Regions from separate parts of the Sphingobacterium sp. UBA3549 genome, predicted to be linked through region 4. Evidence: riboswitches for the same ligand, from Rfam matches in the RefSeq annotation. Region 4 holds a riboswitch; each other region holds the start of a gene.

Region 1 (5,704 bases), on a different contig from region 4:
ACGTACTGCCCAGTTCAAGTAATCTTTTTGATCAGCTTTACGTAAAGGTAATCCTTCCCGGATAGCTGGTTCATCAATTTGGATGATTTTGATACCTGCTTTTTCCAAGGCTTGTACTTCATCCAAGATGGCCAATGCAATTTGGTAAGTCGTTGTTGAACGCGGTTGATCGTTACGAACAAAAGACCATTGTAAGATTGTTACAGGACCTGTTAACATACCTTTCACCGGACGGTTTGTCAATGATTGTGCGTAAGATGACCAACGTACAGTCATATCTTCTGGACGGTAGACATCACCATAGATAATTGGAGGTTTAACACAGCGAGAACCGTAAGACTGAACCCAGCCGTTTTGTGTGAAAGCGTATCCGGCTAATTGTTCACCGAAGTATTCCACCATGTCATTACGCTCGAATTCCCCATGTACCAAAACATCGATGTCCAATTGCTCTTGAAGGCGGATGGTGTTTTCAGTTTCTTCTGCGATTGCTTTATCGTATTCCGCTTGTGTAATAGCACCTTTTTTCAAATCTGCTCTCCATTTACGAACATCTTTTGTTTGTGGAAAAGAACCTATCGTTGTGGTAGGGAATGCCGGCAAGTTAAATTTCGCTTGTTGCGCTGCTTTACGGTCTGCAAATGCTGAAGTACGTTTTGCATCGTCATCAGTGATATTGCTTGTACGTGTTTTAACTTCAGGTTTGTGAATTAATGGAGAAGTGCGACGGCTTTCAGCAGCAGCTTTGTTCGCTTCAAAACGTTTCGCTGTTTCCGCATCAACTTCGCCTTCTGCCAGTACAGCTAAGTCTTTTACTTCAGCTAATTTTTGTTTGGCAAAGGCTAACCAATTTTTTACTTCAGCAGGTAATGATTGTTCATTATGCTCATTATCTAGGTCAAAAGGAACATGCAATAAAGATGAAGAAGGAGCCACCCAAACGCGGTCTTTTCCTAATGCATCAACTGCTTGCTTGATTTTAACCAATGACTTTTCGTAATCGTTTTTCCAGATGTTACGGCCTTCAACAATACCTAAAGATAATGTCAATGAAGCGGGAACTTTAGCTAAAACGGTATCCAGTTGGTTTTCACCACGGACAAGATCCAAATGTAAAGCATGAATAGGCAAATTAACCGCGATATCTTCGTTATCTTTTAACGCTTCGAAATAAGTGGTAGCGATTAATTTGATGTTTTTTGCTGCAGCAGCTAATTTTTCAAAAGTAGGCTGATATAGCGCTTTTACTTTAGCATCTAAATCCAATGCTAAGAAAGGTTCGTCAATCTGAACATATTGCGCACCAGCTTCAGCTAGTTTAGACAATATTTGCTCATATACAGGGACAAGTTTATCCAATAAATCGATCCTGTCGAAGCCAGCTTCTTTTTCTTTACCGATCAATAGGTAAGTGATCGGACCAAGTAAAACTGGTTTAGTATCAATGCCCAATGATTTTGCCTCGTTGTATTCATTTAAGAATTTTTCAGAAGTCAATTTGAATTCTTGATCTTTTGTGAATTCTGGTACCATGTAGTGGTAGTTTGTGTCCAACCACTTGGTCATTTCCATTGCAGTTACGTCAATTCCTTCTTGTTGGAAACCGCGGGCCATTGCAAAATATAGATCTAAGCTGTAATTGTTGTCTACTTTATTCAATAAAGAATGGTAACGAGCAGGAATTGCACCAACAGTGAGGGTTAAATCCAATACTTGATCGTAAAAAGAGAAATCATTGGAAGGAATCAAATCTATTCCAGCATCTTTTTGTGTTTTCCAATTGCCTTCACGAATTTTTTTTGCTGTGTCCAATAATTCCTCAACAGAAGATTTTTTAGCCCAATAGGCCTCATTGGCTTTTTTCAATTCGCGGAACGCGCCCACACGAGGGTAACCTAAATTGTTAGTCAATAACATAATGAATGTTTTTAATATTTCTTTTTCAACTATATTTCTTGCTAGAGAGAGAAGGACACACTAGAATTCGGTGACTTCGGCTTATCATTCCCTTATCAAATAGGGTAGAATTTAGCACCTTGTCAAGGGACAGGTTGCTAAGGCTTCATCGGGTCTATTCCCTCTGCCTTTCTCTATAAGCGACGCTAAGTTAGCACATTTCTTTTTGAAATGCAAATTTTTTATAAAAGTGCGTCTATTTTTTATATTCTACTAAGAATGAAATTGTTTTGTTCTTTTATTTTCATCCATGAATTTGTGTATGTCATGCACCAATACGCTGTGCAGCATAAAAAAGGGGAATGACTGTATTTCTCATTCCCCCTTTTTTTTAGCTTACCAAAAGTTTGTAACCTTTTCCGTGCACGTTGACAATCTCCACTTTACTATCCTCTTTCAGGTATTTTCGAAGTTTACTGAGAAAGACATCCATACTTCTACCAGTAAAATAGTTGTCATCATGCCATATTTTTAATAAAGCCTCCTCTCTTGTCAATACATCATTTTTCTTTAGGCAGAGCAGGCGTAATAGTTCAGCTTCTTTAGTCGATAGTTTCTGCATCTGCCCTTTATAGGAAATCTGCTGACTTGTGTAATCAAAGAAATAATCGCCAATTTCAAATTTGTCTGCAACTACCTCTTCTTCTTTATCCCGAACACTGCGTTTTAGCAGGGCATTGATGCGAAGTAACAATTCCTCAACCCGAAACGGCTTGGTGATATAATCATCTCCTCCAAGTTCAAAAGCTTCAGTTTTATCTTCCATCATACCTTTCGCTGTGGCAAAGATTATTGGAACAGTATTGTTTGTTTTTCTGATTTCACGTCCAACAGAGAAGCCGTCTTTCTTAGGCATCATGACATCGAAGATGCAGAGGTCATAGTTATTTTTCTTGAATTGGGATATTGCTTCATCACCATCTGTACATAGTGTGACGTCAAATTTTCCCTTTAATTCGAGATAGTCTTTTAAAAGATCCCCCAAATTAGGATCGTCTTCTGCTAATAATATCTTTTGCATAATGAATACTTTAATTTTAACGAATTCCCTTGATGCTGATAAATCAGCTTCCTCTACCTTTGAAATTCTTTTACAGAGGAAATATACAAAAAAGGAACCTTTTATTTTTTTGTAGGCAAAATTACTTCAAAGGTCGTGCCCTTATCTTTTTCGCTTTTAACCGTAATTTTTCCGTTCAGTCTCCTCAGAATATCTTGTACATAACTTAGACCAAGACCAAATCCTTTTACATTGTGGACATTGCCTGTCGGTATCCGGTAAAATTGGTCAAAAATCTTTTGAAGGTGATCTCGGCTCATACCGATACCGTTGTCAGCTATAGTGACCACAATACTATCCCCGACGTTTTTTGATTGTATACTCACATGTAGATCACCTTTATTGTATTTAATTGCATTATCCAATAGGTTATAAAATACGTTTGAGAAATGCAGTTCGTCGCCAACGACGACATCTTTCGTGGCTGCCAGATCAATAGTGAATTTTCCGCCAATATTTTGCATTCTCAGTTGCATACTGTCCGTAACAGCAGAAACAAGATCGTTAATATGAACATCTACCTGATCTAGTTTTAAGGTTTCTTTTTCTAATCGTGCTAAATCAAGTACACGTTCGATGTGATTTCCTAATCTAACGTTCTCGTCGTAGATGATATTGGCTAATTTTTGAACGCGTTTATGGTCGGCATTGATATCGGGATCCTTAAGCGATTCACTAGCAATCATGATAGTCGCAACTGGCGTCTTAAACTCATGTGTCATATTATTGATAAAATCTGTTTTCATCTCCGAAACTTTCTTTTGTCTAAAGATGATAATCAGCGTGTATGCAAAACATCCCACCAATAAAAAAAGTAGCGCAAGCATAGGCAAAAGGAGATAGCCCATATTATCTGCGATGATCGCCTTTTTGTTTGGGAAATAAATCGTTAATTTTCCCGGTGCAGCACCAATGTCGCCTTTAAAGAGAGCAGTGGAGTACCGTGTTGTATTTGAAGGATTTTTTAAAGCCGCTTCGTCAAGGATATTATTGAGTAAAATATTGTTTGTGCTCCATATTTCGATATTAAATGGCGCTTTAATGTCGCGTTGAGCCAATTCCTCTTTGATAAGCTCTTGAACGATGATAATATTCAGTCGATCTTTCAATGGGCGTTTAGCTAATTCCATTCCAATAGCCACATCTTCAATATAGTCAGCCTTTTTACCGCCCAACATGGCAACAGAATCATAAACGTTAAACCCCGACCAAGAGTTCTTTTTATTAAGCACATCCAGTCTTTTTTCTAAATCAGCGATCGTTTTTGTAAGTTTTGCATTCTCTCTTGGAGGTAAGGTGGCTACCCTGAATTTGGTTTGCTGATCAACCAAGCCATCGAGCAAAGGAATAACAAAGCGCGTACTATCATCTTTTCCGCTCACCTGATCATCTACCTTCGATGCGTTTAGCATGATGAAGGCTTGTACTAGATTGTCATCGGTAAGCTCATTTGAAACAGAAAATTTGATGTATTTTTGGTACTCCGGTCTCTTGATGTATGTTTCATAAAATGAATTTTTAATTTCGATGACATTCGGATATAACGCACGTAATTGATCTTCTTGCTCTTTGAAGTTGGAGAAAATAGTATGCTGCTTGTTTTTTAACTCTTCAATTCTATATTGGATTTCGAGTTGCTCGGCTAAAAGGCGTTGTTTTGCCTGCTCTTGTTTGGATTTTTCAAGATTTCGTTCCTGTTGAACTTTAGCAAAGTCAACAACTTCCCTCCGTTCCAACTTTCCCGCAACAGCTGTTATCGCAGCATTGACGGATTCATCAAACAATTGGGATTTTTGACGATAAGAATCTCTTAAAAAATAGAATTGCATAGCCAAAACACCGATAAGGGCCAATGACATCAGTCCAATGATTAATACAATGCTATTTTTCTTCATTTGAATAGAGGGTTAAATAAATATAATTTTTACTGTATCACAAAGTTTATAGCGTATCGTTTGTTTCCATTTGTATATTTATCCTGAGGCCTACTTCTGATAGCCCCATGATTGACAGCTCATTTTCTAAATTGTTACAAATATAAAGATGCTAATGTGTTTTGAAGCTGTTTTAACAATGTTTAACAGCGATCTATTTAAAAATAGATGTGGTTGTTTGTAAATTAGTGTGGGTAATAGCTTATATGAAGAATTTTACCGTATTATAGATATATAATCTAATTAAGCTAATGTAAGCTATTTTTATTTCAATTTAGGATAACCAAGAGTCAATAAGCATGGATAAAGCATATGCTGATCCCACATGAGCTTTGGGACTCTAAAAAAAAGGATATAGAGATGAAAAATTACGTATTATCATTGGTATTGGCTTCTATCGGCCCCGTTGCTCTGGGGCAAGAAGCTAAGGTGAAACCGCAGGTTCCTCTACTGGAGGAAAAGAAATCGAAAATGCCTATTCTAAAATTAGACTCCTCAGATGAGAAGTATCACATGCCCGTTAAAAAGTTAAGGCGTATGGATAGTCTAGCTCCGATGCCCGGGACGGAAAAGATGCCTAAAGCAGATGGACAAGCTGCTGATCTTCCGCTCAAACGAATAAGCGATTCACTGAAGATGGAGGGCTTTAAATTAAAGATAGATTCCTTATATAAAAACAGACAAAAAAAATAGCGTTCCAAATAGAACGCTATTTTTTTGTCTATATGTTTACCTTCTACAACTGGGAAACACG
Region 2 (5,704 bases), on a different contig from region 4:
TTTTGAAAAAGCTTTGGACTGGATGAACAAAGGTGCTCAACCGACTGACACAGCTCGCGCTATCCTTTCTTACAAAGGTGTTCTTTACAAAAAACACTTGCAAGGTGGTGTGAAAAAAGGTGCTTTTGATGAAGCTGCTGCTGAAGCTAAATTTGCAGCCTGGACTGAAGCTAATGATGCAAGAATCTCTGGTAAAAAAGATGGTTTAGCACAAACTAAAGCTGATGCTAGAAATGCTGCTTTAGCTGCTGAAGCTAAGAAAAAAGAAGAAAAAGCTGCTGCTGTAGCTGCTAAAAATGCTCCTGTAGCGGAAGAAACTCCTGCTGAAGAGACTGAAGCTCCTGCATCAGAAGAAACTGAAGGTTAATTCTTTCATAAAGTATTCGAGAAAGCCGACTCAACCTTGAGCCGGCTTTTTTTGAAACAGCCTATAGGCTATAGTTTGCCATTATCATGTCTTACATCTAATTGCTAAATACGAAAATATGACTATTGATCAAAGCTTTTACATCGGTTATATCAGCAAAACAAGAGGGCTTAAAGGAGAAGTACAGCTATTTTTTGAATTCGAAGAATACGAGAGTTTGGATATGGATGTCGTCTTCGTGGAAGTGAACAAAAAGCTTGTTCCTTATTTTGTTGACGCCATCAAATTTCAAAAGAACAGTACCGCTTATGTGACATTCGAGGATGTGGATCATATTGATAAGGCTCAAATACTTGTACGTAAAAAGCTATATCTTTCCAATGATAAAATGCCGGAGCGTGATCCAGATGATTTTAGATATACGGATTTAATCGGTTTTTTAGTAATTGATGAAAACCATGGTGAACTGGGGAGAATAACAGATGTTCAGGAGTTTCCACAACAATTTGTTGCTACCGTAGATATGGATGGCAAGGAGCTGATGTTCCCACTTTCGGACGATTTGATCTTAGGTATTGATGGCGAAGAGGAGATTATTGAAGTTGAATTGCCAGAAGGCTTAGTGGATCTGTATAAAGAATAAGTATATCCTTAGGCTTATATAAATGAATAGCCTTTCATAGACTATCGCAGTAATTTATTATATTGGCATATATTATTTTGCCATAATTATTAATTGATTTTGAAATCGTTATTACTCCTGCTATTCCTATTTTCACTGTCTTCTTGTGCTTTCTTTGGAAAGAAAAAGGAGTTTCCTGAAGGTAATTATCAGATGATATTGGGCTATTCGAATGAGCAATATCATAAACTTAAGAGAGAATCTCCCCAGAATGTGGAGGCAAATACCTATGGGAATGATCCTACTTTATATCGGTCCTTTCTCTCACTCCATAATAAAGACCGCTTTGTCTTGGCGCTCGACGATATATTACTCTTCGGAAAGTATAGATTCAATGGTGACAGATTAGAGTTGACCGACGAGAAAAAAGGTAGCATCGCATTGGATATTGTTAAGGTAAAAAAAGATTTTATTCAGCTAAGAGGTGATTTTTCACAGTTTAACTCAGCGCGTGTACCTACTACCGAAAGACTTTATCTCAACTTTGCCTTAGATAAAACCCCTATACGCGAGACACCAAGCAAATTTGACAGTCAAGTGAATTTGTGGCGGAATGCTCCCGTAAGAGCAGAAAGTGAAAAGGAGGTCAAGGCGAGGGCATTGAATTTTGTTGATTATTCCATCGCTTACTTTCAACATATATCAAGTTCTGGTACACATCACGATTATCGAATGGATGGTGTTGAATCGCCAATTATTTATGCTGAGAACGGTATTGTGCTCAAGGCGTGGACAGATGTGCCGGAATCTTGGAAAGAGTTGTTTTACAATGAACAAGATGCATTGATCGCCTATCGCTATTTATTTGATGGCTTTAAATATGCATCGAAAGAGGAATACCACGTAACAGGACTTTTATTAATCACATTTTATCTCAAAAATCTACGGAATTCCCTGGCAGCGCATCTTTAGCCAATGATTCTCGATCCTTACTTTCGCCTGTTTTTTTAACATTTTTTGGTGGTGCATACATTTCTTTTGTTGCGTGTAAGCAGAGCCCAAAGGTCTTATTGCCCTATTTTCGGTGCCATTTTAGTCTTTTCGAAAAAATATTTTTGTCTTTTGATTTTTTAAAACGATATTAGCAACGCTTATAGAGAAAGGCCGAGGGAATAGACCCGTTGAAGCCTTAGCAACCTGTATTGTTCAAGGTGCTAAATTCTACCCTACTCCATGTGGGAAAGATAAGTTACATGAAGATAAACGATTCCTCGACGTGTGCGTTTCGATATAAGCCAACCAAACTAAAAAACAGTTTTTTAATGAAGATTATCGATCATATCCAGAATGCCAAAGGAAAAACATTATTTTCTTTTGAGCTATTGCCACCGGCGAAAGGGCAGGGCATCCAAAGTATTTTTAAAACCATGGATGAACTGATGGAGTTTAAACCTCCTTTTATCGACGTAACTTACCACCGGGAAGATTATATCTATAAAGAGCATGCAAGTGGATTACTGGAACGCGTTTCCTATCGCAAACGTCCTGGGACAGTGGCGATATGTGCAGCAATCATGAATAAATATAAAGTTGATGCTGTGCCCCATTTGATATGTGGTGGTTTTACTAAGGAGGAAACCGAAAATGCACTGATCGATTTGAACTTCCTGGGTATAGATAATGTCTTAGTATTGCGCGGAGATGCACGTAAGGGCGATGCTGATTTTATTCCGACGGATGGTGGACATGCTTTTGCAACAGACCTATTGGAACAGGTTGCTGATATGAATAAAGGAAAGTATCTGCATGAGGATATTGTCACATCGGAAAAGACTGATTTTTGCATCGGTGTAGCAGGTTACCCCGAAAAACACTTTGAATCGCCAAATTTTAATACTGACTTTAAATATCTGAAACAAAAAGTCGATATGGGGGCGGAATTTATTGTAACTCAAATGTTCTTTAATGTCGAAAAATATAAGGAATTTGTTACTAAATGTAGAGATAATGGAATACATGTGCCTATTATTCCAGGATTAAAGCCACTGACAACTAAAAAGCAGCTCGTGACCTTACCACGAATATTTCATCTCGATATTCCAGAAGAACTGAGCGATGCTGTTTCGGAATGTAAAACGAATGCCGACGTCAGACAAGTCGGAGAAGAGTGGTTAGTACAACAATGTCAGGAGCTGATCAAGTTTGGTGCTCCGGTTTTACATTTCTATACGATGAGTAATCCGGGTCCAACAAAGAAAATTGTAGAAAAACTAGCCTAACTCATAAAAATACCCGCGAAAGGGAGCTGATAAGCTCCCTTTTTCATTGTTAAGATATCCTATAATTGACCTTATAGCCGAGTCGTCGTGTTGGTAACGGAGTCATTTGCGTGCGTGCAAGTGTCAGTGTGTTTATTGTCAGGTACTTGTGTTAAATAGTGTTAATTAACATATTGGAATCAGGATAACTTTTTAACTTAAAGTCCTAAAAAGGATTTTAATAGAAGACCAATTGACCTTATGACGTACAACAGAATAAATTCTCTACTGGGTTTTGCTTGCGGACTCATTGCCACATGTGTATACATTGCTACCGTGGAAAAGACGGTAAGCTGGTGGGATTGTGGTGAATTCATTGCCTGTGCTTACAAGCTGGAAGTAGCACACCAACCTGGGGCACCATTGTTTCTTCTGATTCAGAATGTATTTTCAAACTTGGCTTTGGGTAATGCAGGTAAAATCGCCTATTGGATGAATATCGGATCGGCAATTTGCAGCGGGCTTACGGTTACATTTTTATTTTGGACGATAACAGCAATTGCCAAGAAGATACTCCGCGAAGACAAATACGCACCTTTATCCAACTGCTTGCAGATCTTCGGCGCAGGAATTGTTGGTGCAATGGCATTTAGTTTCAGCGATTCATTTTGGTATTCGGCCGTAGAATCCGAAGTTTATGCGATGTCGTCCTTGTGTACAGCAGTTGTGTTTTGGGGGATATTAAAATGGGAAGCTCGTGCTGATGAAGAAGGTAGTGATCGTTGGCTGGTATTTATCGGTTTTGTTATGGGGCTTTCTATTGGAGTCCATTTATTGAATCTTTTGGCTATCCCAGCGATAGCGATGGTGGTCTATTTCAGAAAAGCAACTCAGGTGAGTGCGAAAGGTACCTTAAAAGCGTTTGTAGTAGGTGTACTGATCCTGGGAGCCGTTTTGTGGGGTATTATTCAATGGTTGGTTGGCCTGGCTGCTAAAGTTGACCTTGTATTTGTAAACTCACTTGGAATGGGATTTGGTTCCGGAATTTTCTTCTCGTGCTCATTGCTGGTAGGATTGATAGTTTGCGGTTTGTATTATTCGTATACAAAGCGCAAATACACGCTCAACACCGCTTTGTTAGTTTTTTGTTTTGTTTTATTTGGATACAGTTCCTACACCATGGTCATGATCCGGGGAAAAGCAAATCCATCCTTGAATAATAATGCGCCGGATAATGTATTTTCTTTTTTGGGATATTTGAGCCGGGAACAATATGTCCGGGAGCCATTGCTCAAAGGCCCGTATTATGATTCGCAAGTGGTTGGTGTAAAGAGTAAGACAGGCTATCGGAAAGATCAATCGGCGTATGTACCCTTTACACAGATAGACAAATATCAATTTGATAAGGAAACCTTTTTCCCGCGTATCTACAGCCAAGATGGAAACCATCAAGCCTATTATAGAAGTTACCTCAATTTGAAAGAGGGAGAGCAACCACAATTCTCCGACAATTTTAAATTCTTTTTCAATTTTCAGCTTGGCGATATGTATACGCGCTATTTCTTATGGAATTTTGTCGGTAGACAGAATGATCGACAAGGGTATGGGACCTATAGCGATGGCAACTGGCTGTCGGGGGTCAAAGCATTCGATAACTGGCGACTAGGTGCGCAAGATAAACTACCGCAATCGCAGGCACATGATCCGAGCCGAAATACCTATTTCTTTCTGCCGCTGCTTTTGGGAATAGCTGGTGCGGTATGGTTGTATCGAAACAACAAGCCTTATACTTTGGTCGTAACCCTGCTGTTTGTATTTACCGGAATAGCGATTGTTGTTTACCTAAATCAAACGCCCATGCAACCTCGGGAGCGGGATTATGCTTATGTGGGCTCTTTCTACGCCTTTGCAATCTGGATTGGATTGGGGCTGATCGCATTGGTTCGTTTTTTCAAACGTTTTGTACGAACACGTTATGCTTTGGCGACTGGTTTATCTTTTGCGTTGCTGGGCGGCCCCATTATTTTGGTTCATCAAAACTGGGACGATCATGATCGATCGGAGAAATCGATGGCAAGGGACTTGGCGCGTAATTATCTTGAGGCCTGTGCTCCAAATGCAATCCTATTTACGTATGGCGATCATGATACATTTCCGGTGTGGTACTTACAAGAAGTAGAAGGTGTGCGTCCCGATGTACGGGTGGTCGTCTTAAGTTATCTTACCGGTGATTGGTATATGCAACAGGCCAGGCAGCCGACTTATCGAGCAGCAGGCCTCCCCGTGACAATTCCGGCAGAAAAGACAAAAAAAGGTGTCCGTGATTATATCCCCTTTGTGGATAGGCAACTCGACAAAGCTGTTGATGCAGGTCAGTTATTACAATTTGTGACGTCAGATGATCCCGATTATAAAGTTCAGTTGAATTCCGGTGAGAGGGAAAATTATTTCCCCTCA
Region 3 (5,704 bases), on a different contig from region 4:
TGCTGCGCGAAAACCAATAATAAAAAGTGGTTTCGTTAATACCGTTTTCAGCGCAATAAGTCTTCTTGCTCTTGCCGCTAGCTCGCCAGCCTGATATCATAGATAGCATGACAGCTCTTTTTTCTTGCATATTCATAATGTAAGTACACCAAGAGGTAGACAAAGACTTTTAAGGGTTCATATCAATTATGATCATGCTTTTTTATGCTATATTATCTATAGCGTCTGTGTATAGATGGATAGACTAAGCTATTTTACATTTAAAACGGCTCTATATATTTTACTTATTTAATGAGAGCAGTAATAAGACCTACTAATCGTTTTTTGAATTGACTTTGATTTACTTCTTCAATTGAAAGAAAAACTAAGAAGCCTTTCATTACTTGATATATCCGATTGGCTCAGCTGTCACGAACCTTTGACCAAGCTTATCTAGCTCTAATCAACAAATCTGAAATATTCTTAAGAAAAACCAATTGGCAAACCTAGCATGATCATTATGGAAAATATCGTTAGATAGAATACTATACCAGTAAGTTTTTCAAAATCAAGCCTTCTTCGTACAAAAAAACTACCGACCACAACTATTATAGATAGAAAATATAGTATGGCGATCCCCTTATTTATCATTCCTGCAGATTCAACAGATATTCCCCAAATATCTGCTACTTCCTGATTTGGAGTTTCTGAATACATATTTCCATAAAACCCTACTGACGTAATTTTACGGATGATACCACCGATTCCGACGTATGGCAAACATAACCATCCTATCAATTGGGTGACGCAGATTGCAAAACATATATTATAGTATGACTTCATATGGCAAATTAAAGTAAATTATATTTAATTGAAAAACAGACTAATCACAATCAGTCGATAGTGTGCTTAGAGGAGCCTCCCCATTCAATACTTTTTTTACCAAACTCCAATCAGGTCGATGCTTTTGTGAAGCCTTGATAGTTGCACTTCCTCCCCTTTGATTAACAAATGATGTAACTTTACCTTGAAAGGATTCCCATAATGCATCAGCTTGGCTAAACGGCACATTGGCAAGCGACTGTAAGAACGTAGCATCCCAATTTGTAATTCGATCTACTCCCCTCGTATAAAAAGTGTGAGAACCATCTGAATTCACTTCATATCCAAATTTTCTATTTCCGCTGACTGGATGATCATGATATTTGGGGTCATTGATGGTAGTAAAGGTCCATTCTGTAGGTGAGCTGTCCGATACAATTACAGATCCGTTATCTGGCCCCGGAATATCTATACCTATAATTGCACCTGTGGGATTTGAAGAATTCCATAAATAAGTGTCATTCACAGTATAATAATTATATGGTTCAAATATTGAAAGATTGTTATTTACAAACTGATTTAAATTTAATCTTATATATTCTAAAAATGCAGATGGCGTCATCCTTGTTCCGTTTAAAACAGGTAATTGGTCAACGCGTATCGAGAAATCATCCATATTGACGACGGAGCTATAAGCATTATTGATCGACTGGATCCTTGCTTTAATAGGTCCATTTAACCCCGGCACGATATGAGGTGTAGCGAGTAACTCATCTAATTTATTGAAGACATCATTATTTGGAACAAAATCAGCAATTTCTACCCATTTTTCAACCATCGGAAAGGAGTCCTTTCAGATCGGTAATAAAGAAGAGTTTACTTACCGACGTATGGCCATCCAAGCAGCACGGCATCGCTTGCAAAAAGCTGCAGCATTTGATAAAGGTGGGCGTGGTCGTAAGCGGAAAATGAAAAGCTTGGAGCACTTCAACGAAAAGGAGAAAAATTATGTAGACACCAAGCTCCATCTCTATAGCCGCCGGTTAATTGAACTTTGTGTGAAAGCACAGGCAGGTACCCCCTTGTTGGTCAACCAATCCAATAAGGAGGAAATTGCCAAAGGCGATAAATTTCTGTTGCGCAACTGGGGCTACTACGGTCTTATTGAAAAAATTAAATACAAAGCTAAAATGGTCGGGATCAACATTATTATCGAGTAGATCAATCCAATTTTTTCCCTTTATAAAACTTGCTCCATGCATCCCCGGCATAGCCGTTATCCAAATATTCAAAGGTGGAAGCACTCGCCCCCTTCAGCTCCTGGCCGCGATAGAAAACCGTCCAGGAGTCTTTCGCATACCCTCCTCTAAGTGCTGTAAAGGTAGATGCCGAAGCGCCGTTAACTTTTATTCCTTGATAGTAAACTGCCCAGGCGTCTTTGGCATAGCCATCACCCAAATATTCAAACGTTGAAGCAGAAGCCCCTTCCACTTTCTGATTTTTATAGAAAACAGACCAATTGTCCTTGGAATATTGACCGCCAAGAGGCTGTGTGGTAGGACCAGCAAATCTCTCGTTCTTTTCGCCCCGATAATAGCTTGACCAATTATCTTTTGCATAACCCCGACCGAGGTTTTCAAAGCTGGAGGAGTTGGCTCCTGCAATTTCTTTGCCCAAATAGTAGACTTTCCATGCGTCTTTGCTGTAACCATTTCCCAGCGTCTTGAAGGAAGACGCTGTCACATTCGATAAGGATCTGCCATAAAAATAGATCTTCCAGGCATCACTAGCGTAACCGTCACCCAGTGACTGAAAAGTAGAAGGACTTGCATCGGCTACAGCTGCCCCCCGAAAATAGACTTTCCAGGTGTCTTTTGCATAACCATCACCTAAAAACTGAAAAGAACCGGCATTGGCATTGACAATTTCTTTACCACGATAATAGATACGTGATCCGATTTTGCTGTAACCATCACCCCGATGTTCCTGAAAGAAAAAAGTAGCAAAATTGGCATGCGCTACTTTAGCACAAATAGCCTGTGTGGCAGTAGTCAACAAAAGAAGAACGAGCATGGTTTTAAATGGGACTTTTGACATCATATAGGGCATCGGGTTAAATTTGAAAGCAAATGATCATATGTTACTCTTGTTAATGAGACCCAATAATCACAATAAAGTTTAGTCATCAATTAATTATTTATTTCTTGGAACTGATGCGATTGAAAATAGAAGGTCATTATTTCGCATGCTTATGTCTTCAACTAAATTCCAACCGTTTAAGCGCTCAGGCTGCGGTGATAAAGATAACAGTTTTTATGAAATTGTCGACTCCGACGCAAAAGCGATTGTACTGTCAGATCTTTGTCAATACGCAAGGTAAAAATCGGGAATATTTGGTCGAGTAGTATTTTTTTTATATATTGCTGGTTATGAGTTTTAAAGAAAAATTAGAGAACTGGCGCACGTCAATCAATCGCGCCGGTAGTGGTGAGGAATTGTATATTTTGCTTTTGAACTACAAAAAGTTTATCAACAAAAATTGGATGGACGATTTTGGCGATCCGGGTAACTGGAAATCGGAATTAAATCAGGTCATCAGCAAAGTAAGAAAGAAAGTGGATGTGGCAGAAATTCAAAATTGCGACGATCTCTCGTCCTACAAAGACGACGCTCGGCAAACAGCCCATTCGCTCAATCATACATTAAGATATCACCACTCATTGACAAAAGAGTAGGCTAGGCCTACTCTTTTTTTGTTTATAGGGCTTTACTGTAAAGGAATCAAAACATTTTGTTCCAGACGGACAGGCACCTGCTTCACCGACGTAAAGCCGTCTTCCTTGGAAATAATATTAGAAAGATCAAGCCCCCTTTTGGAGAATGTACTGATCAAAGCTGTTCTGAAGGTAGCTTTCGATGATCCCCAGCCTTGTCCTAAAATGGTGTCGTTGTTGAGCTGGATCAGTTCATCTGTTGAATAATAACTGAATTTTTCCAGTAAGTGTTGGTAAAGATTTGTTGTTGTAGCCATACAATTTAAAAATTTAAAGGATTAAACCATAAACTGTATCCAGATTACTTTGGGAAAATAACCGTTGTGTAACGTTTATTTTGGTCGAAACCCGTATTAATTTACCACCGCGGTGCCTTCACTCGGTTGGTATTGCATCATGCAATTCTGAATACTCTACAAAGATAGTAGATTATTTTTTATAACAAAACTTTTTTTGTCTTTACTGCTATTAAACGCTGATAATCGAAAACAGCAGCAAAACAAGCTGGTCGCTTTGACTTTAATTTGGGTATAAAGCGGTTAACTGATTGGGAAATTTATCATGTTACTGTAATCTCATCGAAAATACTTTAAAAAGCAGAGAGAACACAATACTTTTGCGGCATGAATAGAATTGCGGAAATTAACGAATACATTGCTACCGAACGCGAAGTATTATTGCAACACCCTTTATACCGTAAAATCAAAACGATCAAAAATTTACGTTCTTTTACCGAAGGGCATGTGTATGCTGTATGGGATTTTATGTCTTTATTAAAAGCTTTACAGATCAAATTAACCTGTACCACACTTCCATGGTTCGCCAGTGAACATCCTTCAACGCGCTATTTGATTAATGAAATTGTATTGGCAGAGGAGTCGGATGAATATATCGATGGACGTCGATTAAGCCATTTTGAGATGTATCTCGACGCAATGTCTGCTATGGGAGCCGACCTCCATTTGATCAATAAATTTATTGCCAATGCCAAAAAATCGGATAATATATTCGATGCTATAGCATTGACAACATTGGACAGGCGAATCAAAGATTTTCTGAATTTTACATTCGAAGTAATAGCTGAGGGTGAAGTGCATAAAATTGCGGCGGCATTTACCTTTGGACGTGAAGACCTCATTCCCGGAATGTTTACCTCTATTTTAGAAGAAATTAAAGCGAATTTCCCTACAGCCAATTTAGACAGTTTTATTTATTATTTTCAACGCCATATTGATTTAGATGGCGACGAACACGGTCCATTGGCGATGCAGATGATAACAGATCTTGCGAAGGACGATGAGGTTAAATGGACGGAAATGAAGGAGATTAGTAAAGTTGCGCTGCAAAAAAGAATTCAACTGTGGAATGCAATTGAAGATTCCTTATATGGATAATACGTTAAGCAGATCTTTGAGAACGGCCTTTCAGAATCATGATCTGAAAGGCCGTTCTATGTAGATTATAACAAGTCTTTATTTATCCGTTATCTTGTAAGATCGCGCACGAGCTGTTTATTGAAATCGCGTTCTTTCGAAAGCCAGTCCATTACTTCAAAAAGTCTGGCGATTGATAGGCTGGATTGGGATAGGTATAGAACCCTTCCCCGGTAGCGACGCCTAATTTGTTCTTGTCTATGAAATGTTCTTTAAGATAGGCTACAGTTTTGATCTTTATGGGATCATTGGCTGCCTCGGCACTCATTTTGTTGATATTATAGGCAGTTGTGATGCCAACGATATCGAGTATGCCAAAGGGGCCCGTTGGCGCTCCCGTGGCAACCATCCAAGTCTTGTCGATTGTTTGGGCATCGGCTACTTCGTTGACCAAAAGATCCGTTGCTGCCGATAGTAGCGGAACAAGTAAGGAGTTTACAATATAGCCAGGCTGCTCCTTATGCAGTGGCAGTGCAACCATCCCAATGGATTTTGAAAAGTTGACCACCTGCTCAAATACTGTTTTGTCTGTGCCTGGATGGCCCATAATTTCTGCTGTATTGTGCTTCCAGATCTCATTGGCAAAGTGTAAGGCCAAGAACTGTTTGGGGCGGCCGGTCTCCTCAGCAAACTGACTTGGTAGCAGCGTTGAGGAGTTTGTCGCAAAGATGGTTTTTGCAGGAGCGACCTTTGCCA
Region 4 (5,704 bases):
GAATTAATTATTGCATTGGATCATGACTATGATGCCATTCGAAAAAATTTGCTGGATACCGGTAGCCTTCCCATAATTCGTCGTAGCATAACATTACTGGCCTTGGAAATCGATAGTTTTTCGCAGCCTAATAAAAGGTTTCGCTATGCAGAGCAGCGCTACGATAACCACAGTAAAATCAATGCGCTGTTGTTGGATCTAAAGGAGATTCAAGAACAACAGACTGCCCCAGCAGATGGTATTCTCGCTTCCATCATCCGTAATATTGAAGCTATTATTGAAGTTCTCAAACGGATTCAAGTTGCTTTTTATCAAAATCAAGAAATCAAAAACAAAATTGACACCAATGAGTATCAGCAATTTATCAATCGTCCTTTGCGTAATTTAAGTGATATCAAGAGCAGACTCAATCTCCATAATCCAATTTTCCGTTTTGCACTCCGGATGGCCGTTCTCTTCGGAACAGGCGCATTGATCGGCATTTCTTTCTTGGATTTTAAATATACTTATTGGATCTTACTCACTATTGCCATCGTTGCGAGACCTGCATTTTCAATGACCAAAACACGCAATATAGAACGCATACTAGGTACACTTTCGGGAATTGCCGTCGGAATACTCTGTTTGGTCTCCATTGACTTTCTGCCCGTTCTTCTTCAAATTGCCGCTATTGGATTATTTGGATTCTTCCTATTCAACCGATCAAATTATATGGTCAGTGTGATCTTTATTACGCTAGGCATAGTCATCGCATTAAACTTATTTGAAGGAAATATTAATATCATTTTAGGCAGTAGAATAATTTTTACTTTAGTTGGTGCGCTGCTGGCAATAGCGGGCTATTTTTTGATACCCGTACGCCAAAGCACGAGCATGGTCCACTTGGCAAAAGAGGTCGCATTATATAACCACCATTATTTTCAAATTATCAACAAACGCCTATCTGATGATCTGCAAAGTTCGTTCGACATTCGACTGGCTCGGAAAAAAGCACAGACTGCCATGGCTCTCTTTTCCGATGCGATCAATCAAATGAAGAAGGAACCTGAACACAAGTGGGTAGACTGGTCCCATATCCATCATTTTCAAGCACTCTCCTATCGCATCAATTCGCATTTGGTTGGTCTCTCCATATCGTTAGGTAGAAAAGCGAATCACGACATACAACAGGGTATACACTGCAGAATTGATGCTTTAAAACCCCTTTTAACCTACTTAGATCAGCTGGCAGAAAATATCAACTTAAGAAAACCATAAAGGCAAGCTATGTATTTATGTATCAATATTGAATAACAAATATGCGATTACAGCTCCCGAAGTAACGCTCTTTTAAGTAAAAAAAACGTATTTCTTTTGCTTTAATAAAAAAGAAGTTTATATTTGTGTCGTCTTCGAAAGAAGATTTCTAATCAACACCTTCCTTAATCAGTAGGTCTTGATTTATAAAGAAGTGGCGAGAGACTGGCTCAATGACCCACTGGCAACCTTCAATTTGCTTGAAAAGGTGCCAATTCCTGTCCAAAATAATATCGTTTTGGAGCATATAAATGATATAAGACAATGCTTATTAAATTACTGAAATCCATTAAAAATTCAGGTTCAATACAACTGAACCTTGCGAACAGCAAAAGTGTACTACATCGTAAAAAAGTATCGATGCGAATGCGTATGCATACACACTTCCCTGCTTGTTAAAAATCATTTCCTTTTTCTTGGATAACGATTTGACAGACCTTCCAAGTAGGTGTGTATGCTTCTCTTTTACCTTTACAAATTCTTTTTTGAAACCTTAAAATCTGATCTATTATGTCTTCTAACAAAAATTTGAAATTCGAAACACTACAGGTTCATGCTGGCCAAGTCGCTGATCCTACCACAGGATCCAGAGCAGTTCCTATATATCAAACAACATCTTTTGTCTTTGAAAATGCAGAACATGGGGCCAATCTATTCGCATTAAAACAGTTTGGAAACATTTATACCCGGATCATGAATCCAACTACGGATGTATTTGAACAACGGATTGCAGCTTTAGAAGGTGGTGTTTCCGCAGTCGCAGTTGCATCTGGTCAGGCAGCGCAGTTTATTGCATTAAATAATATTCTTGAAAGCGGTGACAATTTCGTTGCAGGGTCCAACTTATATGGAGGTACATTCAATCAATTCAAAGTTGCATTTAAACGGCTAGGTATTGAAGCTCGTTTTGCCACCGATGCTGAAGCTGATAAAATAGAAGCGCTCATTGACGATAAAACTAAGGCAATCTATGTCGAGACAATAGGGAACCCAAGCTTCAATATTCCTGATTTTGAAAAAATTGCCGCTGTAGCCAAAAAATACGATTTGCCATTAATTGTTGACAACACATTTGGAGCTGGGGGTTATTTATTTAAACCTTTAGAGTATGGCGCAAATGTGGTCGTTGAATCGGCAACGAAATGGATTGGTGGGCATGGAACAAGCATTGGCGGCGTCATCGTTGATGGAGGTAACTATAACTGGGGAAATGGGAAGTACCCACAATTTTCTGAACCATCTGAGGGCTATCACGGATTGGTCTTTTCAGATATTTTTGGTGAAAATGGCCCATTTGGCAATATACAATTTGCAATTCGCGCACGTGTAGAGGGATTGAGAGATTTTGGACCAGCACTCTCTCCTTTCAATTCATTCTTGTTGTTACAAGGCCTTGAAACATTGTCTTTACGTGTACAACGGCATGTCGACAACACGTTGGAAATCGCTAGATGGCTTGAGGCCCACCCTCAGGTAGAAAAGGTAAATTATCCAGGATTAAAAAGCTCTCCAAGTTTCGCTAATGCGCAAAAATATCTTAAAAATGGGTACGGCGCAGTGCTTTCTTTCCAGCTAAAGGGCGATGCAGCACAGAAAGCCAATGACTTTATCGACAGTTTAGAATTAATCAGTCATTTAGCTAACGTAGGCGATACTAAATCGCTGATTATTCATCCAGCCGCAACGACCCACCAACAATTGAGTGACGAAGATCAAGCGCATGCGGGTGTGTTCAAAGGACTATTGCGCCTGTCAGTGGGAATAGAACATATTGATGACATCAAAGCAGATTTACAGCAAGCTTTTGATAAAATCAACTAATTAGACTTTAGTCGGCTATAAAATTTAAATGTAAAATGAGTAAGCATATTTATCTGCACCCGAAGCCTTTTGTATTTGAAAATGGACGAGAGCTTACTGATTTACAAATCAGTTATGAGACGTTTGGCAAACTTAATCCAGATCGCAGCAATGTGATCTGGGTATGTCATGCCCTAACGGCCAATGCGAACGTCTTGGATTGGTGGCCGGGCCTTTTTGGAACCGATGACTTATTTGACCCGAGCGACTATTATATCATCTGCGCCAACGTCATTGGGTCGGCCTATAGCAGTAGCAACCCATTGTCTATTAACCCATCCACTGGGCACCCCTATTATCTATCATTTCCGGAGTTTACGGTAAAAGATTTGGCCTGTGCACACCAATTTCTTGCTGACCATCTGGAAATCAAGCGTATTAACGTTCTGATCGGGGGCTCATTAGGGGGGCAGCAGGCATTGGAATGGGCGGCGTCCAACACAATCGCAATCGATCATTTAATCGTCGTTGGCACAAATGCTGTTCATTCACCATGGGGTATTGCATTCAATGAGAGCCAACGCCTTGCCATTACAACCGACCGCACCTTTTATGCCAACCATCCTGATGGCGGTGCTAAGGGACTAAAGGTGGCACGTTCAATGGCATTGCTGTCGTACCGTAATTATACAACCTATAGTAATACGCAGAGCGAAAATGATAATAATAAGCTAGGCGACTACAAAGCGTCATCTTATCAAAACTATCAGGGGGAAAAATTAGTAAACCGCTACAATGCTTACAGCTATTATTTCCTGACTAAAGCAATGGATAGCCACAATTTGGGGCGCGGTAGATTGTCTATTGAATCTGCATTAGCAAGCATTAGCTGTCCAACATTGGTATTAAGTGTCAATACAGATTTATTGTTTCCTCCACAAGAGCAACAATTCATAGCACAGCATATTCCCAATGCTCGTTACGAAGAGATTGAATCAACCTATGGTCATGACGGCTTTTTAATCGAAACAACAAAACTAACGGAAACTATTAGCCACTTTCTGAGAGCGGAGAAAGCATGTGTTCCTGAATTAGTATAAGAGATTGAACAATATAATAAGAGAATATAAGAAGAGATATGAGCAATAAATTAACAATAGGGATGTTTGGATTTGGTGTTGTAGGCCAAGGTCTTTATGATATTATCAAAACCAAAAATCTTAATCTGGAAATCAAGAAGTTCGTCATTAAAAACGGTAATAAAAAACGCTCGCTACCAGCGGAGCTGTTTTCTACTGACGCGGAGGCAATTTTAGGTGATCCAGAAATTAATACTGTTGTCGAACTGATTGATGATGCCGAAGCAGCTTACCAACTAACTGTTCGCGCACTGAAATCGGGAAAAAATGTGGTTTCAGCCAATAAAAAAATGATTGCGAGCCATTTGGAGGAACTGGTCGATATCCAGCATGAATATGGCACAAGCTTATTGTATGAAGGTGCTGTTTGCGGAAGTATTCCCATTATCCGGAATTTAGAAGAGTATTATGATAATGAACTACTCCACTCTGTTAGTGGCATTTTTAATGGATCTTCCAACTATATTCTATCTAAAGTTTTCAATGAAAACCAGCACTATGCAGATGCTTTGAAGAAAGCACAGGAACTCGGATTTGCAGAAACAGATCCAACCTTGGATGTAGGTGGATTTGACCCCAAATTTAAAGTATGTATTGTTGCTTCACACGCGTATGGGATCTATGTCAAACCAGACGATGTCTTTAATATTGGTATAGACAAACTCGGGCAACAAGATATTCGTTTTGCAAAAGAGAAAAATTTCAAGATCAAATTGATACCGACTGCAAAAGAGATTGACGGCGACAAGGTTGTACTTTATGTATTACCACGTCTGATAGGTAAAGACAGCATGCTCTATAATGTGGAAAATGAAAACAACGGTGTATTGGTTAAAGCGGCATTTGCAGACGAACAGTTTTTCTACGGTAAAGGGGCGGGTGGTCATCCAACTGGTTCTGCAGTATTGTCAGATATTGCAGCCCTTCGTTATGGATACCGTTATGAATATAAAAAACACTTAGAATCCAGCACATTAAGTTATAGCCAAGATTATTTAATCAAAGTCTATTTGAGATATGCTGACGATGCACTGATTGAAAAGTTAAACTTCAGTGAAATCACAGAACGATATTACGCATCAGATTTCAAATATGTAATCGGTCATATTAATCTTCAACAAATTGCAGCTCATAAGGCAGATTTGGATCAAGATGGGAATTTTATTGCCGAAATCGCGTAGGCAATCAACAAACCAACCTACCTGAAAATAGCCCCGAATGGGGCTATTTTTTTATTGTTTAAATTTAGTTACCTTTCAACTTGAGCTCTAAAATCCCACCTTCCATCAGACGTTCAAAAGGAAGTTGCCAACCTTTCCACGGGCGATTATTCCACCGAACCTGATCCACAATATAATTATTGGGCTGCTCTTTAGTCACCTGAATTATAAATTTATTTTTTCGCAATTTCTCCGGTAATTGTATCGTTACCCGATCGAACAGAGGTGCGCCAATCTGAAACGCTGGCT

Evidence for each region. Region 4 has a riboswitch for S-adenosylmethionine ahead of B2W36_RS18115 (O-acetylhomoserine aminocarboxypropyltransferase/cysteine synthase family protein). Riboswitches for the same ligand answer to the same signal wherever they lie in the genome.
Region 1: it holds a riboswitch for S-adenosylmethionine, as region 4 does, so the genes downstream of both, metE (5-methyltetrahydropteroyltriglutamate--homocysteine S-methyltransferase) here and B2W36_RS18115 (O-acetylhomoserine aminocarboxypropyltransferase/cysteine synthase family protein) in region 4, are expected to answer to the same signal.
Region 2: it holds a riboswitch for S-adenosylmethionine, as region 4 does, so the genes downstream of both, metF (methylenetetrahydrofolate reductase [NAD(P)H]) here and B2W36_RS18115 (O-acetylhomoserine aminocarboxypropyltransferase/cysteine synthase family protein) in region 4, are expected to answer to the same signal.
Region 3: it holds a riboswitch for S-adenosylmethionine, as region 4 does, so the genes downstream of both, B2W36_RS21190 (5-oxoprolinase) here and B2W36_RS18115 (O-acetylhomoserine aminocarboxypropyltransferase/cysteine synthase family protein) in region 4, are expected to answer to the same signal.

What each region holds. Positions count from the first base shown of each region.
Region 1 is NZ_DFOE01000017.1:189,059-194,762, forward strand. It holds gene metE (5-methyltetrahydropteroyltriglutamate--homocysteine S-methyltransferase) at 1-1,917, opposite strand, end outside; SAM riboswitch class I at 1,996-2,099, opposite strand; gene B2W36_RS09545 (response regulator transcription factor) at 2,288-2,977, opposite strand; gene B2W36_RS09550 (sensor histidine kinase) at 3,079-4,911, opposite strand; gene B2W36_RS09555 (hypothetical protein) at 5,311-5,643, shown strand; gene pyk (pyruvate kinase) at 5,687-5,704, opposite strand, start outside.
Region 2 is NZ_DFOE01000037.1:317,189-322,892, forward strand. It holds gene B2W36_RS20150 (30S ribosomal protein S16) at 1-367, shown strand, start outside; gene rimM (ribosome maturation factor RimM) at 486-1,010, shown strand; gene B2W36_RS20160 (hypothetical protein) at 1,110-1,961, shown strand; SAM riboswitch class I at 2,138-2,240, shown strand; gene metF (methylenetetrahydrofolate reductase [NAD(P)H]) at 2,312-3,268, shown strand; gene B2W36_RS20170 (DUF2723 domain-containing protein) at 3,509-5,704, shown strand, end outside.
Region 3 is NZ_DFOE01000038.1:5,792-11,495, forward strand. It holds gene tnpA (IS66 family insertion sequence element accessory protein TnpA) at 1-136, opposite strand, end outside; gene B2W36_RS21165 (hypothetical protein) at 463-822, opposite strand; gene B2W36_RS21170 (hypothetical protein) at 863-1,639, opposite strand; gene B2W36_RS21175 (hypothetical protein) at 1,692-2,021, shown strand; gene B2W36_RS21180 (DKNYY domain-containing protein) at 2,023-2,901, opposite strand; gene B2W36_RS21185 (hypothetical protein) at 3,231-3,536, shown strand; gene B2W36_RS21190 (5-oxoprolinase) at 3,569-3,832, opposite strand; SAM-I-IV-variant riboswitch at 3,899-3,992, opposite strand; gene B2W36_RS21195 (DUF3050 domain-containing protein) at 4,199-4,969, shown strand; gene B2W36_RS21200 (3-hydroxyacyl-CoA dehydrogenase) at 5,121-5,704, opposite strand, start outside.
Region 4 is NZ_DFOE01000035.1:120,291-125,994, reverse strand. It holds gene B2W36_RS18120 (FUSC family protein) at 1-1,257, shown strand, start outside; SAM riboswitch class I at 1,438-1,550, shown strand; gene B2W36_RS18115 (O-acetylhomoserine aminocarboxypropyltransferase/cysteine synthase family protein) at 1,807-3,117, shown strand; gene B2W36_RS18110 (homoserine O-acetyltransferase family protein) at 3,153-4,196, shown strand; gene B2W36_RS18105 (homoserine dehydrogenase) at 4,235-5,416, shown strand; gene B2W36_RS18100 (GH92 family glycosyl hydrolase) at 5,481-5,704, opposite strand, start outside.